DNA from 2 places in the Niameybacter sp. genome. Region 2 is predicted to be linked to the other one. Evidence: predicted binding sites of a transcription regulator. Region 2 holds the regulator's gene; the other holds the start of a gene.
What was found. Region 2 encodes Rex, which represses fermentation and respiration genes when NADH is low (regulators of the CRP and FNR family bind a similar motif). Its sites were predicted from a motif close to ATTGTTAANTANTTAACAAT; they were not measured.

Region 1 (6,212 bases), on a different contig from region 2:
CATTCATCACTTTTGTGATTCGGTCAATAAGCTCTGAACCTTCTTCCATAATGGTTACGTCTGCTGCAAAGTCTGTATCAAATACATAATCAAATCCAAGTCTTCTAAGGGCTGCTACCATCTTACCTGTTACAAGTGTACCAGGTTCCATGCCAAAGGCTTCCCCTAGTGCAGCACGTACTGCAGGTGCTGTTTGTACGAGTACTGTCTTATTTGGATTTGCAAGTTGTGCTAATACTTCGTTTATTTGCTCATTTTCTACTAATGCACCCGTTGGGCAAACAGCTACACATTGACCACATTGTGTACACACTGTGTCTTCAAGTGGTGCACCAAAAGCTGTTCCAACATAGGATGGGAATCCTCTATGTACACCGGAAAGTGCACCTACCGTTTGTACTTTGTTACACATAGTCTCACATCTACGACACATAATACATTTGTCCATATCACGTATAATAGATACCCCTGCTTGTTTTGGATAAGTAGATTGTGCATAGTTATGGTCAAAGCGTACTTGGCGAATACCAAACTTCACAGCCATATCTTGAAGCTCACAGTTTCCTGCTTTTTCACAGCTTAAGCAATCTTTTGGATGGTCTGAAAGTAAAAGTTCTAGTACCATACGACGGGATTGCATCACACGTGGTGTGTTTGTTTTAACAACCATTCCCTGAGTGACAGGTGTTGCACAAGCTGGTGCTAAGTTTCTTCTTCCTTCAACTTCTACCACACATACACGGCAAGAAGCTATCTGATTTTCCATAGCTGTCCCATGCAAATTAAGATGACAAAGTGTAGGAATTTCTACGTCTACTTGTCTTGCTGCAGTAAGAATCGTTGCACCTGGGTTTACAAAAGTTTCTTTTCCATCTATCGTAATTTTAAGTTCTGACATATTCATTCTTCCCCCTACTCTTTGACAATAGCGCCAAAACGACATTTCGTCATACATGCACCACATTTAATACATTTTGCATGATCAATCGTATGTTTTTGTTTTGGACTACCTGAAATAGCATTGACTGGACAAATTCTAGAACATGCAGTACATCCAATACATTTGTCTGTAATGTTGTATTCAAGTAAGGCACTGCATTTACCTGCTGGACATCTATGATCACGAACATGGGCAATGTACTCATCTTCAAACGCTTCTAAAGTTGATAAAACGGGGTTAGGTGCTGTTTGACCTAAACCACAAAGTGCTGTGTCTTTAATGACTGCACTGAGTTCTTTTAATATATCAAGGTCTTCCATAGTCCCTTTACCTTCTACAATCTTGGTAAGGATTTCGCAAAGACGTTTTGTTCCTACACGACAAGGTGTACATTTGCCACAAGATTCTTCTTCTGTAAACTCAAGGTAGAATTTAGCTACGGCAGGCATACAGTCTGTCTCATCCATAACAATCATACCACCTGAACCCATCATAGAACCTTTGGCAATCAAGTTATCAAAGTCGATAGGTGTATCTAAATCTTTTTCTGTGAGGCAACCACCAGATGGCCCGCCTGTTTGAACAGATTTAAATTTCTTACCATCTTTGATACCGCCACCAATATCATAAATAACTTCTCTTAATGTGATCCCCATTGGCACTTCAATAAGACCTACGTTGTTAATTTTACCTGCAAGTGCAAATACTTTAGTCCCTTTTGATTTTTCTGTTCCTATTTGACTAAACCAGTCTGCACCTTTTAAGAAGATAACAGGTATATTGGCAAGGGTCTCAACGTTATTCACATTGGTTGGCTTATTCCAGTAACCACTTTCAGCAGGGAATGGGGGTTTGGTAGTAGGTTCCCCACGTAACCCTTCCATAGAGTGAATAAGCGCTGTTTCTTCACCACATACAAAAGCTCCTGCACCAAATTTAATTTCAATATCAAAGTTAAAGTCTGTGCCTAAAATGTTTTCACCTAATAGTCCATATGTACGTGCTTGGTTAATGGCAATTTCTAGACGCTTCACTGCTAAAGGATACTCTGCACGAATATAGACAAGCCCTTTATTTGCACCAATGGCATAACCACAAATAGCCATGGCCTCTACAATAGAGTTAGGATCACCTTCAAGGATAGAACGATCCATGAATGCACCTGGATCTCCTTCATCTGCATTACATACTACATACTTTTGGTCGCTCTTATTCTTATAAGCAAATTCCCATTTTAAACCTGTAGGGAATCCACCGCCCCCACGTCCACGAAGGCCTGCCTTCTTCACTTCATCAATGACTTCTTGCTGGGTCATAGCCAAAGTTTGCCCAAGTGCTGCATAACCATCTCTTGCAATGTATTCATCAATATTTTCTGGATCAATAAATCCACAGTTACGAAGCGCTACACGCATTTGCTTTTTATAGAAATCCATATGTTTGGAGTCAGAAACGCTATCATCTGTAGCTGGATCAATATAAAGGAGTCTTTCTACTTTTCTTCCTTTGACCACATGCTCTAATACAATTTCTTTTGCATCTTCTGGTTTCACTTGCACATAAAACGTATTATCTGGAAGAATCTTTACGATAGGACCTTTTTCACAGAAACCGAAGCACCCTGTTGTCAATACTTGAACGGTGTCACTCATACCCGCTTCCTCAATATGTAACTTAAGATTTTCAACAATCTCATGGGATCTTGATGAGATACATCCTGTACCTCCACAAACTAAAATATGCATTGTATATTGAGACATTTTAGCACCTTCTTTCCATTACTCATCAAGGGATTTATGGATAGTTGGAATGATGCCATCTACCATTTCACCACCAAGGATGTGTTTTTCTAAGATTTCCTTTGCTTTTTCTTTGTCAACATTGCCATACACAACAGGTTCTTTGCCCGGAAGTGTGACTTCAATGGTAGGCTCCGCATAGCAGTATCCCATACATCCACTTTGTGTAATCACTACATTTTCCACTTTTTCATCTCTTACTAGTTCTGCCAAATAATTCATTACTTCTCTTGCCCCAGAAGCTATTCCACAGGTTGCCATTGCTACACGAACTACTACCATATTATCTACATTTTCGCCTTTTACACGAAGATCCACTTTATTTTTTACATTATCCCTTAATGTCTTAAGCTGATCGAGCGACATGATTTTCGTCATAGCTTACCCTCCTTATTTATTCGCAGTCCTAATCTTGGTATTCTGCAATAATTTCTTTTACTTGTTCAGCTGTGTTAATACGTCCATAGACTTTATCCCCTATCATGACAACAGGTGCTAACCCACATGCACCTACACATCGTAAGGCGTCTAAAGAAAACTTACCATCTTCTGTTGTTTGTCCAACCTCGATACCTAGTTCACTTTTAAAAGCATCTAATACACGATCTGCACCTCTTACATAACAAGCTGTTCCTAAACAAACTGAAATAGGGTATTTCCCTTTCGGCTCCATTGTAAAGAAAGAATAAAAACTTACTACACCATAAACTTGTGCTGCTGAAACCCCTAGCTTTTGACCTACAAATTCTTGAACTTCCTTAGGTAGATATCCAAAAATAGCTTGTGCCTTATGAAGTACAGAAATCAATGCACCTCGTTTTTCTGGTAGGGCATCAATAAAAACTTCTAATTCTGCATACATTTCCCTTGCAAGCGGATTGTTACATCTTTCACATGACATCTCTTTTCCTCCTCACACTTTTGTTACTTTTAACTTCATGTGGTTATTCCTTTTCAAGCATACGTTAAAAAGTTAACAAGTAGTCTAAAAAATTTTACATCATATTTATGAAAATACCACAACATTGTAGCATTGTCAACATTTTGTAATTTAAGTTAACTATTTTGTAGATTTAAAATTTTTATTCAACATTTCTTTAACGCTCTCCACAATGTTGTTAAGCTTATATCTGGCAGCTCTAGAAAAAATTCTTTTTCACAAAGTTGTTCTAAATAGTGGGCATCCGAGCTTGATACAATCCGTACGCCTGGATACCCTGGTGCATAATCATCTATGTTTGCTGATTTTGAAACTTCAATGATTTGAAAGCCTAAATCTTCAGGAACCAATCCTAGATTGGAAATAATGCTATAAGATGTTCTATCAATATGCGCTGGATAAATGACCCCACCATACGCACGTACTAAGGGGCATAGGTCATAAATAGAAAGTCCAGTCGCTGTCAAAAGTATCCGTTCAACTTCCCCAACAATCTCATCTCTGGCATTCATCACCCACTGATTTCCAAAAATGCTCACACGATTTTTCAAATCTGGCATATGAGCATGCACCTCTTTTTCTACCTCACAAGCACTTTCTAGTGTAGGAAATAGGGCAATGACATGAAATTCCTCCATACACTCTATTTCCATGCCTGGTAATACCCAAATCCCTTTATCCGCGCCAAGTGACATCACCGCTTGGCAGTTACAGCAGGTATTATGGTCTGTAATAGCAATCATTTGCTTACCTAGCAACTGACATAGATTAATAATATTATTCGGTGTCATTTGTTCATCTCCACAAGGCGATGCCGCGGTATGAATATGAAAGTCATAGCTTACTTTCATCCTTCCCCTCCCAACATGCCATCTCGACCTAACAAATAGGCCAAGTTAAAGCTTGTAAGAGGTGTTGTCAAAATGGGAATAGCATTTTCTTTCGCCTTTTCCAACATATCCGGTGTAGGCATACTTTTTTCCGTGAGAATAATAGCAGATACGCCGACTAAGCTGGCTACTGCCACACTATTAATATGGCCTTGTATAGTAAGCCAAACCATATGTTCTTTGGCATGGGCCATAACAAAACTTAACAAATCGCCAGCATACCCCCCCTCTACCACGTTATCTAATCCTTCCTCACTCAGCACAGTGAGTGGGTACTGTTTTGCCAGTTCTTTAACTGTCATGTGATTTCCTCCTAGTCTTTTGTTGTCGGTAATATTTTTTGTGTAAGTTCAAACATAGCTTCTGATAATTCCTTAATCCTTTTTCTCAGCATAAAGACGCAATCCTCTACATGGGCATAACCCTTCACCACATCCTCCGCAAAACATCTACATGTAGGTGCTCCACAAGAACCACAATCTATTTGAGGTAGTTTACTATACAATGTTTCAATTTTTTCCATCATTTCAATAGCCGTTCCAATATCTTCGTCTAGTGAAAAGACAGGTTTAGGCACAATAGACACATTGTAGTTATAGGGAATACGCTCCATCAATGTATTCGGGGGTTCTGGATTAGATGTATGTGCCACTTTTTCTTCCACTTCAATAAGTTTTTTAAGTGTATGCCGACTCACAAAAGGGTTTTCTATAGTCAAAGCCCCTCCCAAACATCCACCTGTACATGCTAAGGCTTCAACATAGTGAATTTTAGACAGTGTACCATCTTCTACTTTCTCTAACACATCAATGACCCGTTCTATCCCATCTACCGCAATATGATTATCAATTCCTATATCCCCAATCCCACCATTTCTTGTAGCCCAACTCATTCCTCCTGGTGTAGGTTTGCGCTTAATTTGTTTAGTCGGATGCTGCATATCATGCACCACCTTTAAATAAATTTCTTGCATAGAAAAAGCCCCATCTACATAGGACCTTTCAAGTCCTTTAGGTTTATGAATATCTGTTGCTTTAGCTGGACAAGGCGAAATAAAAAACACACCGACTTGATCTTCCTCTATCCCTTTGGTCCCATAAGAAGTTTTCACATATCTAGCCGCCAGTTCCATAGGTGACATGATGGGCAAAATGTGGTCAATAAGAGCTGGGAATCTTCTTTGAATCAGTCGTACAATCACTGGACAGGCAGAAGAAATAACAGGATAGATACGATCCTGTTGCATATACTTTCTCGTATAGGCTGCAATATATTCTGCAGCTTGACTTACTTCAAATACATCTGTAAAGCCAATGGCATACATACTGGCCAAAATATCCTCTACACTTTCTCCTTTAGAAAACTGTGCATATAAACTTGGAGCAGGCAATGCCACACGATAAGGATATTTATAAATCATAGAAAAGTTATCCATGACTGCCTTTTTAGCACCATTTCTACATACTGCAATACAATTCCCACAATCAATACATCTATCTTTTATGATTTTCGCCTTAGAATCTCGTACTCGAATAGCCTCTGTTGGACATCGCTTAATACAATCTGTACATCCTATACACTTTTCGCTCTCGAGTGCTACAGAATGGCTGTACATGATAGGCTTCACCTACTTCCTATTTTAA
Region 2 (6,212 bases):
AACCCTGTAACAAAACCTGTGAGTACATCTCCAGCCCCACCTTTTGCAATCGCTTGATGCCCCTTAGTATTAATATAAATAGTATCTTGTCTTGGCACTGCTACAATCATACGTTCTAACTTGAGGACTACAATTACATTATATGTCTCGCTAAAAGTCCTGGCATATTCTACGGGGCTATTCAAAATTTCTGGAATACCTACACCACATAATGCACTCATTTCTCCTACGTGTGGGGTAAGAATAACTGGAGCCGTACGCTGCTTTAGCTTTTCAAGATGTGGCTTGAGAGCATGTAGACCATCTGCATCAATTACAAGTGGTTTATCACTTTGTACTACAACCTCCATGATCTTTTGCAAATCCTCTCCTCGACCAAGTCCTGGGCCTATACTAACTACAGAGTAGTTTTTAATACAAGCGTGTATCACCTCTGCAGCCTCTTTTGCTAAGTGTCCCTGCCATTCTGGAAGAGGCAGCGTCATAGCTTCTGTCACCTTTTGTTCTACTATATCTGTCAAACTTGTAGGTACTGCTATAGTTACCACTCCTGCCCCTACACGCATAGCTCCGAGGCTTGCCATACAAATTGCTCCACTCATCCCTTTTTGTCCGCCTATCATTAACACTTTTCCATAACTTCCTTTGTTACTCCTTACTGGGCGATCAGGCAATAACTTCTGCACGAGTGTCTTATCAATAGCACAGTATTTTCCTCTCATTTCCTCTACAAGCTGACCTGGAATACCAATTTCTACAATTCTCAACTCCCCTATATAAGTCATGCCAGGATATAAAAACTGCCCTACCTTTCCCATTTGAAAAGTGATGGTGCAATCTGCCCTAATTGCTTCACCTAATACATCTCCTGTATCACATGCAATCCCTGAAGGCATATCAATGCTCAGTTTAAAGGCATTTACCTTGTTAACTTGTTGAAGAAGCATCGCTAAGTCCCCTTCTACATTCCTTGTAAGTCCAGTTCCAAAAATACCATCTACTATTACCTCTGCCCATTCCATGTGTTCCTCTTGCTGTTTCCTATCTATCAATACGTTCACACAAGGTATCCCCAACTTTTCACAAATAGCATAATAGCACTTTCCATCCTTTGAAAGCTTGTCTAAAGTTGTTGCAAGGCCAATTCTCACCTGCATACCACCTAAGCATACAAGTTGTCTTGCTAGAGCTAAGCCATCTCCTCCATTATTTCCAGGTCCGCATAGAATAAGGATGCGTTTGCCTTTATGATGAGCCACAACGTATTCAAAAAGCCTACTCGCTGCTTGTTCCATAAGTAGCAGGCTTGGAATATGATACTTGATTAGTGCCTCTTGATCTAGCTGATTCATTTCACTTTTTGTTGCAAGTTTCATCTACATTCCCCTTTTCTGCAATCACAAAAGCCGTAGCATAATCTTTTGTATGTGAAATACTAAGATGTATGTGCGTAATCCCGAGCTCTCTCGCTAGTATCAAGGCTCCTCCATGAAGTTGAATCTCTGGTTTTCCCTTTGTATCCTTTGTCACTTCAATGTCCTTTACTTCAAAATTTACAAACCCCGTACCTAATGCCTTACTCACTGCTTCTTTAGCCGCAAATACACCTGCTATAGATTCAAACTGTAGCTTATCCCCAGTTACTAAACGTGTTTTCTCATTTATTGTCAAAAGTTTCTCCAAAAAGGCTGGCGTACGTAAAGCTACTTTTTTAATACGTTCTACTTCTACTATATCATTCCCTATTCCTACTATCACTTTTTAGAATCCCCCAACTTCTTATCCAATTTATCAATATGCTTATAGCCTACTATATTATGTAAGTACTAGTAAAGGTTAAATTGCCTTGCTCTTTTAAATAGCCTATAAGCTCTTTCTCCTTTTGTTGGATCAAATCATTAGCTATCAACACCTTAACCGTATACTAGTTTTTATCTATAACCCCTTTGACCATTTTTTCTCTTTCTTTATCTTGCTGTACTTTATATATCGTCACGTAAAAGTTACCTAAATAGTTTTATTTAGCAAAAATACTTCCAAGCAAGACTATGTTATCGTCTTACTTGGAAGTATTTAAATAAAATCTCATAATTATTCTTCGCCTTCATTAATCTTATACGCAAGCGTCATTAATGAATGTGAAAGATGTACGTTCTCAACTTGTACACCATCTGGTACAAATAAATCTACAGGTGAGAAGTTCCAAAGTCCTCTTACACCCCAATTAGCCAAATTCTCAGCTGTTTCTTTGACTTTTGTCTTAGGCATTGTCAAAATGGCAATATCTACTTTATGTTCTTTTACGAACGCTTCCATCTGGTCAATATCCATAACTTCTAGGCCACGAATACTCATACCTACAAGTCTTGGATTGACATCAAATAATCCGATTAAATTAAAACCACGTTTTGCAAAAGTTGTATAGTTTGCAAGGGCCTGACCTAAATTACCTACCCCTACAATAATCATACTATGTGTTTTTTCAAGTCCTAGTATTTTTCCTATTTCTTTGTGTAAATATTCTACATTATATCCATATCCTTGCTGTCCAAAACCGCCGAAGTTGTTAAGATCCTGTCTAATTTGAGAAGCTGTAACTTTCATTCTCTCACTTAATTCTCTAGAAGATATTTTAGTTACACCATTGTCTAGTAATTCTGCTAAATTTCTATAATATCTTGGTAATCTACGAATTACTGCCATAGAAATTTTTCTCTCTTCAGTCACATCTTTACCTCCTTCTCTTTCTATTAGTCTAGTATAGCATTTTAGTTTTTTTTTTGTCAATCTGCACCTTCTATTCTTGACTTTTATTTTTACTGATTTTCTGTTAATATGAAACTACATTAACGAGGAGGTTCACTTATGATTGCTAACTGCCATAGTATACGTAAATCTTTTAACGAAGAAGTTGTGTTAAAAGATATTTCATTTCATATAGAAGATACGGAAAAAGTTGCCCTTGTTGGAAATAACGGGGCTGGTAAAACAACTTTATTTAGAATTTTAACAGGAGAACTGTCTTGCGACGGCGGCGACCTTTTCTTTGCCAAAGGTGCAACACTTGGCTATTTAGAACAAAACATGCAATTTAACTCTACTCATAGTGTTTACGAAGAGCTTTTGCATGTTTTTGATGAAGTCATTGCTTTAGAAGAAAAGCTACATCAAATGGAAGAAGAAATTGCAAGAACACATTCCATGGAGCTTACCCACACTTATGATGCACTACGTATGACTTTTGAAAACAAAAAAGGCTATGAATATAAAAGTTTAGTAAAAGGTGTGCTTAAAGGGCTTGGTCTAAAAGAAGAAATCTACAATCAGCCTATCACTACGCTATCAGGTGGACAAAAAACACGTGTAGCACTTGCTAAGCTTCTTTTAGAAGAACCTGATTTACTTCTTCTAGATGAGCCCACTAACCATTTAGATATTGCTGCTACAGAGTGGCTTGAAAACTACTTAAGAAGCTACAAAGGGGCAGTACTTATTATCTCTCATGATCGCTACTTCTTAGATCGTGTTGTTACTAAAGTCATTCACTTAGAGTTTGGACGCGCTATGGTCTATAATGGGAACTACAGTCACTTTATTATTGAAAGTGAAAAAGTTTATGAAGCAGCTATGCATCAGTATGAGAAGCAACAACAAGAAATAGCTAAACAACGTGCTGTCATTGCAAAGCTACGTCAGTTTAATCGAGAAAAATCTATTAAACGTGCTAGAAGCCGTGAAAAACTTTTAGATAAAATAGAAATTATAGACTTACCTATGATTGATGACAAACCCATGAACTTAGTGTTAAGTCCACGTATTACAAGTGGAAATGATGTCCTTACAGTCAAATCACTTGCTAAATCTTTTGAAGATGGCACACTTTTTAGTGGAATTGACTTTGACATCAAACGCGGAGAAAAAGTTGCTATTGTAGGCCCAAATGGTATCGGTAAAACAACTCTCTTCCGTATGATTATGGGGACTTCGGATATCTCTAATGGTACTATCGCTCTAGGTGCTAACGTACATATTGGTTACTATGACCAAGAGCATGCTACTCTAGACTTAAGTGCTACTATTATGGAAGAAATTCAACATACCTATCCTGATCTTACAAATACAGAAATTCGTAATATGTTAGCTAGCTTCCTTTTCACAGGTGAAGATGTATTTAAGCCTATTCGTGCTTTAAGTGGTGGTGAAAAGGGCCGTGTAGCTCTCGCTAAAATCATGCTTTCTAAAGCCAATTTTCTCATCCTAGATGAGCCGACTAACCACCTTGATATGATGTCCAAAGAGGTTCTTGAAAATGCACTTAACCAGTATGAAGGTACCATTCTTTATGTATCTCATGACCGTTATTTTATTAATCAGACAGCTACTAAAGTACTCGATATGGCAAATGACCATATGACCATGTATCTAGGTGACTATGACTACTTTATGGAGAAGAAAAAGGAAGCCCCTGTGAGTATAACCCTCTCTACTTCTTCTGCTTATGCTAAGCCTAGTACGCCTTCTACAAAAGAAGACTGGCAAAAGCAAAAAGAACTTCAAAATCGCATAAAAAAACTGCAGGCTGCATTAAAAGAGATTGAAGCACAGATTGAATCAAAAGAAACTGAAGTGATCACTTTTGATGAACAGCTTTGTCTAGAAGAAATCTATACAGACCCAGATAAATCACGCGAGGTACTTAACCTAAAGGCTCAATCTGAAGCAGATGTGGCTACACTCTATGGCAACTGGGAAACAACTTCGGAAGAACTTGAAAGCTTACTTTAAGTCTAAAACTTATAGTAAAATAGCGCCTCTTCGAGCATACAAGAATCCCCGTAGTGCACTTATACAAGCATTACGGGGATTCTTTATCAATCAATATTAAGATGCATATTGTATTCTACATTTTTAATGTGTTGCTCAATAAGCTTTTCTGCTGTTTCTCCATCCTTATCTCTTAGCGCTAAGTAGATGGCTTCATGCTCTTTCCAAGATTCTTTTGCTCTACCTGGTGTAGAAATAGAAGCTTTTCTTGCCTTCTGCACATAGTGATGAAAATCAGAAAGGATATGGTTAAGCGTTTTACTGCGTGTTGCATTATAAATAATGTCATGGAATTTATGATCAAGCTCTTTAAGTTGATTAAATTCATTTTTCTCAACATAAAAAGCGGTCAAAGCTAAAATTTCTTCCATTTGTCTTAAGTCTTCATCGGTAATTTTAGTTGCTGCTTTTCGAGCAGCTAACCCTTCAAGTCTTGAACGAATAAGATAAATATCTTCTACATCCTCATCCGTAATACCAGCTACAACGGTTTCTTTGTTTGGAATAGAGTGTACTAGTCCTTCAAGTTCAAGTTGTCTAATGGCTTCTCTTACAGGTGTCCTACTTACGCCTAGTTCATTAGCTATACTACTTTCTCGTAATACATCTCCCGGTTGATAGCTCCCATCTAAAATGGCTTCTCTAATTGCATTAAACACTCTTCCCCTTAAAGAAGCTTTATCTGTTCCAGCTGTACTGTAACTCACTTTTTTCCTCCTTACCCGCACCTTTTCGGTACGCGTATCTATGTATACAAACCCTATTCTAACAAATTCTATAAAAAGTGCAATGGTTTTTTCAATATTTAATATGCAATCCATTTTCCATCTTTATCTTTGTAAGAAACAAGGCTTTCTTCTATGCTTCGGTCCTTCAATTTATACGTATCTCCTTGACAAATCAGTTCCATAATCCACTTTAAAGTCACCTGATATTCTTGTTCGTACACTTTGCCACCTGCATCTATTTCTTTGTTACGCATTTTGACCACTTCTAATGTTTCAACTTCTAAGCTTCCTTCTTTTGTCATCTTAATTTCTTGTATTTCAACTTCCATTTTAGCATCTTGCACATCTTTACCTTTGATGAACCAAGCCTCGAACGCCTCTATCAAATGTGGGCCTATTTCTGGTGTAGCAAATTGGGTAATAAATTCACTTTCATGGGTTTTAATGCCTTCTAGATATGCATTATAAAATGCATCCACACTTTTTCTTAGTCTGTCATTGCCTAATGCTGATAAAGTAAGCTCTTCCACCTTAAATTGCTTATTATTTTGTGAAACACTTATATGCTCTTCATAGGGTTCAATATTACCATATTGGTCATAAATCTTTAAAGGATATACCCCTTCTAAAACATTTTCAAAACATACAAATCCATTTTTA

Region 1: a site for Rex is predicted at 3,701-3,720, ahead of RRY75_RS01715 (NADH-quinone oxidoreductase subunit NuoE family protein). Genes of this name have one in related genera too.

Annotation. Positions count from the first base shown of each region.
Region 1 covers NZ_JAVVQU010000003.1:22,045-28,256, reverse strand. The annotation lists gene RRY75_RS01730 (NADH-dependent [FeFe] hydrogenase, group A6) at 1-898, opposite strand, end outside; gene RRY75_RS01725 (NADH-quinone oxidoreductase subunit NuoF) at 913-2,700, opposite strand; gene RRY75_RS01720 ((2Fe-2S) ferredoxin domain-containing protein) at 2,719-3,117, opposite strand; gene RRY75_RS01715 (NADH-quinone oxidoreductase subunit NuoE family protein) at 3,146-3,640, opposite strand; gene RRY75_RS01710 (PHP domain-containing protein) at 3,826-4,530, opposite strand; gene RRY75_RS01705 (DRTGG domain-containing protein) at 4,527-4,871, opposite strand; gene RRY75_RS01700 ([Fe-Fe] hydrogenase large subunit C-terminal domain-containing protein) at 4,883-6,184, opposite strand; gene RRY75_RS01695 (ATP-binding protein) at 6,204-6,212, opposite strand, start outside.
Region 2 covers NZ_JAVVQU010000017.1:35,463-41,674, reverse strand. The annotation lists gene RRY75_RS06520 (NAD(P)H-hydrate dehydratase) at 1-1,376, opposite strand, end outside; gene RRY75_RS06515 (holo-ACP synthase) at 1,354-1,758, opposite strand; gene RRY75_RS06510 (redox-sensing transcriptional repressor Rex) at 2,092-2,727, opposite strand; gene RRY75_RS06505 (ABC-F family ATP-binding cassette domain-containing protein) at 2,866-4,785, shown strand; gene RRY75_RS06500 (GntR family transcriptional regulator) at 4,872-5,531, opposite strand; gene RRY75_RS06495 (hypothetical protein) at 5,630-6,212, opposite strand, start outside.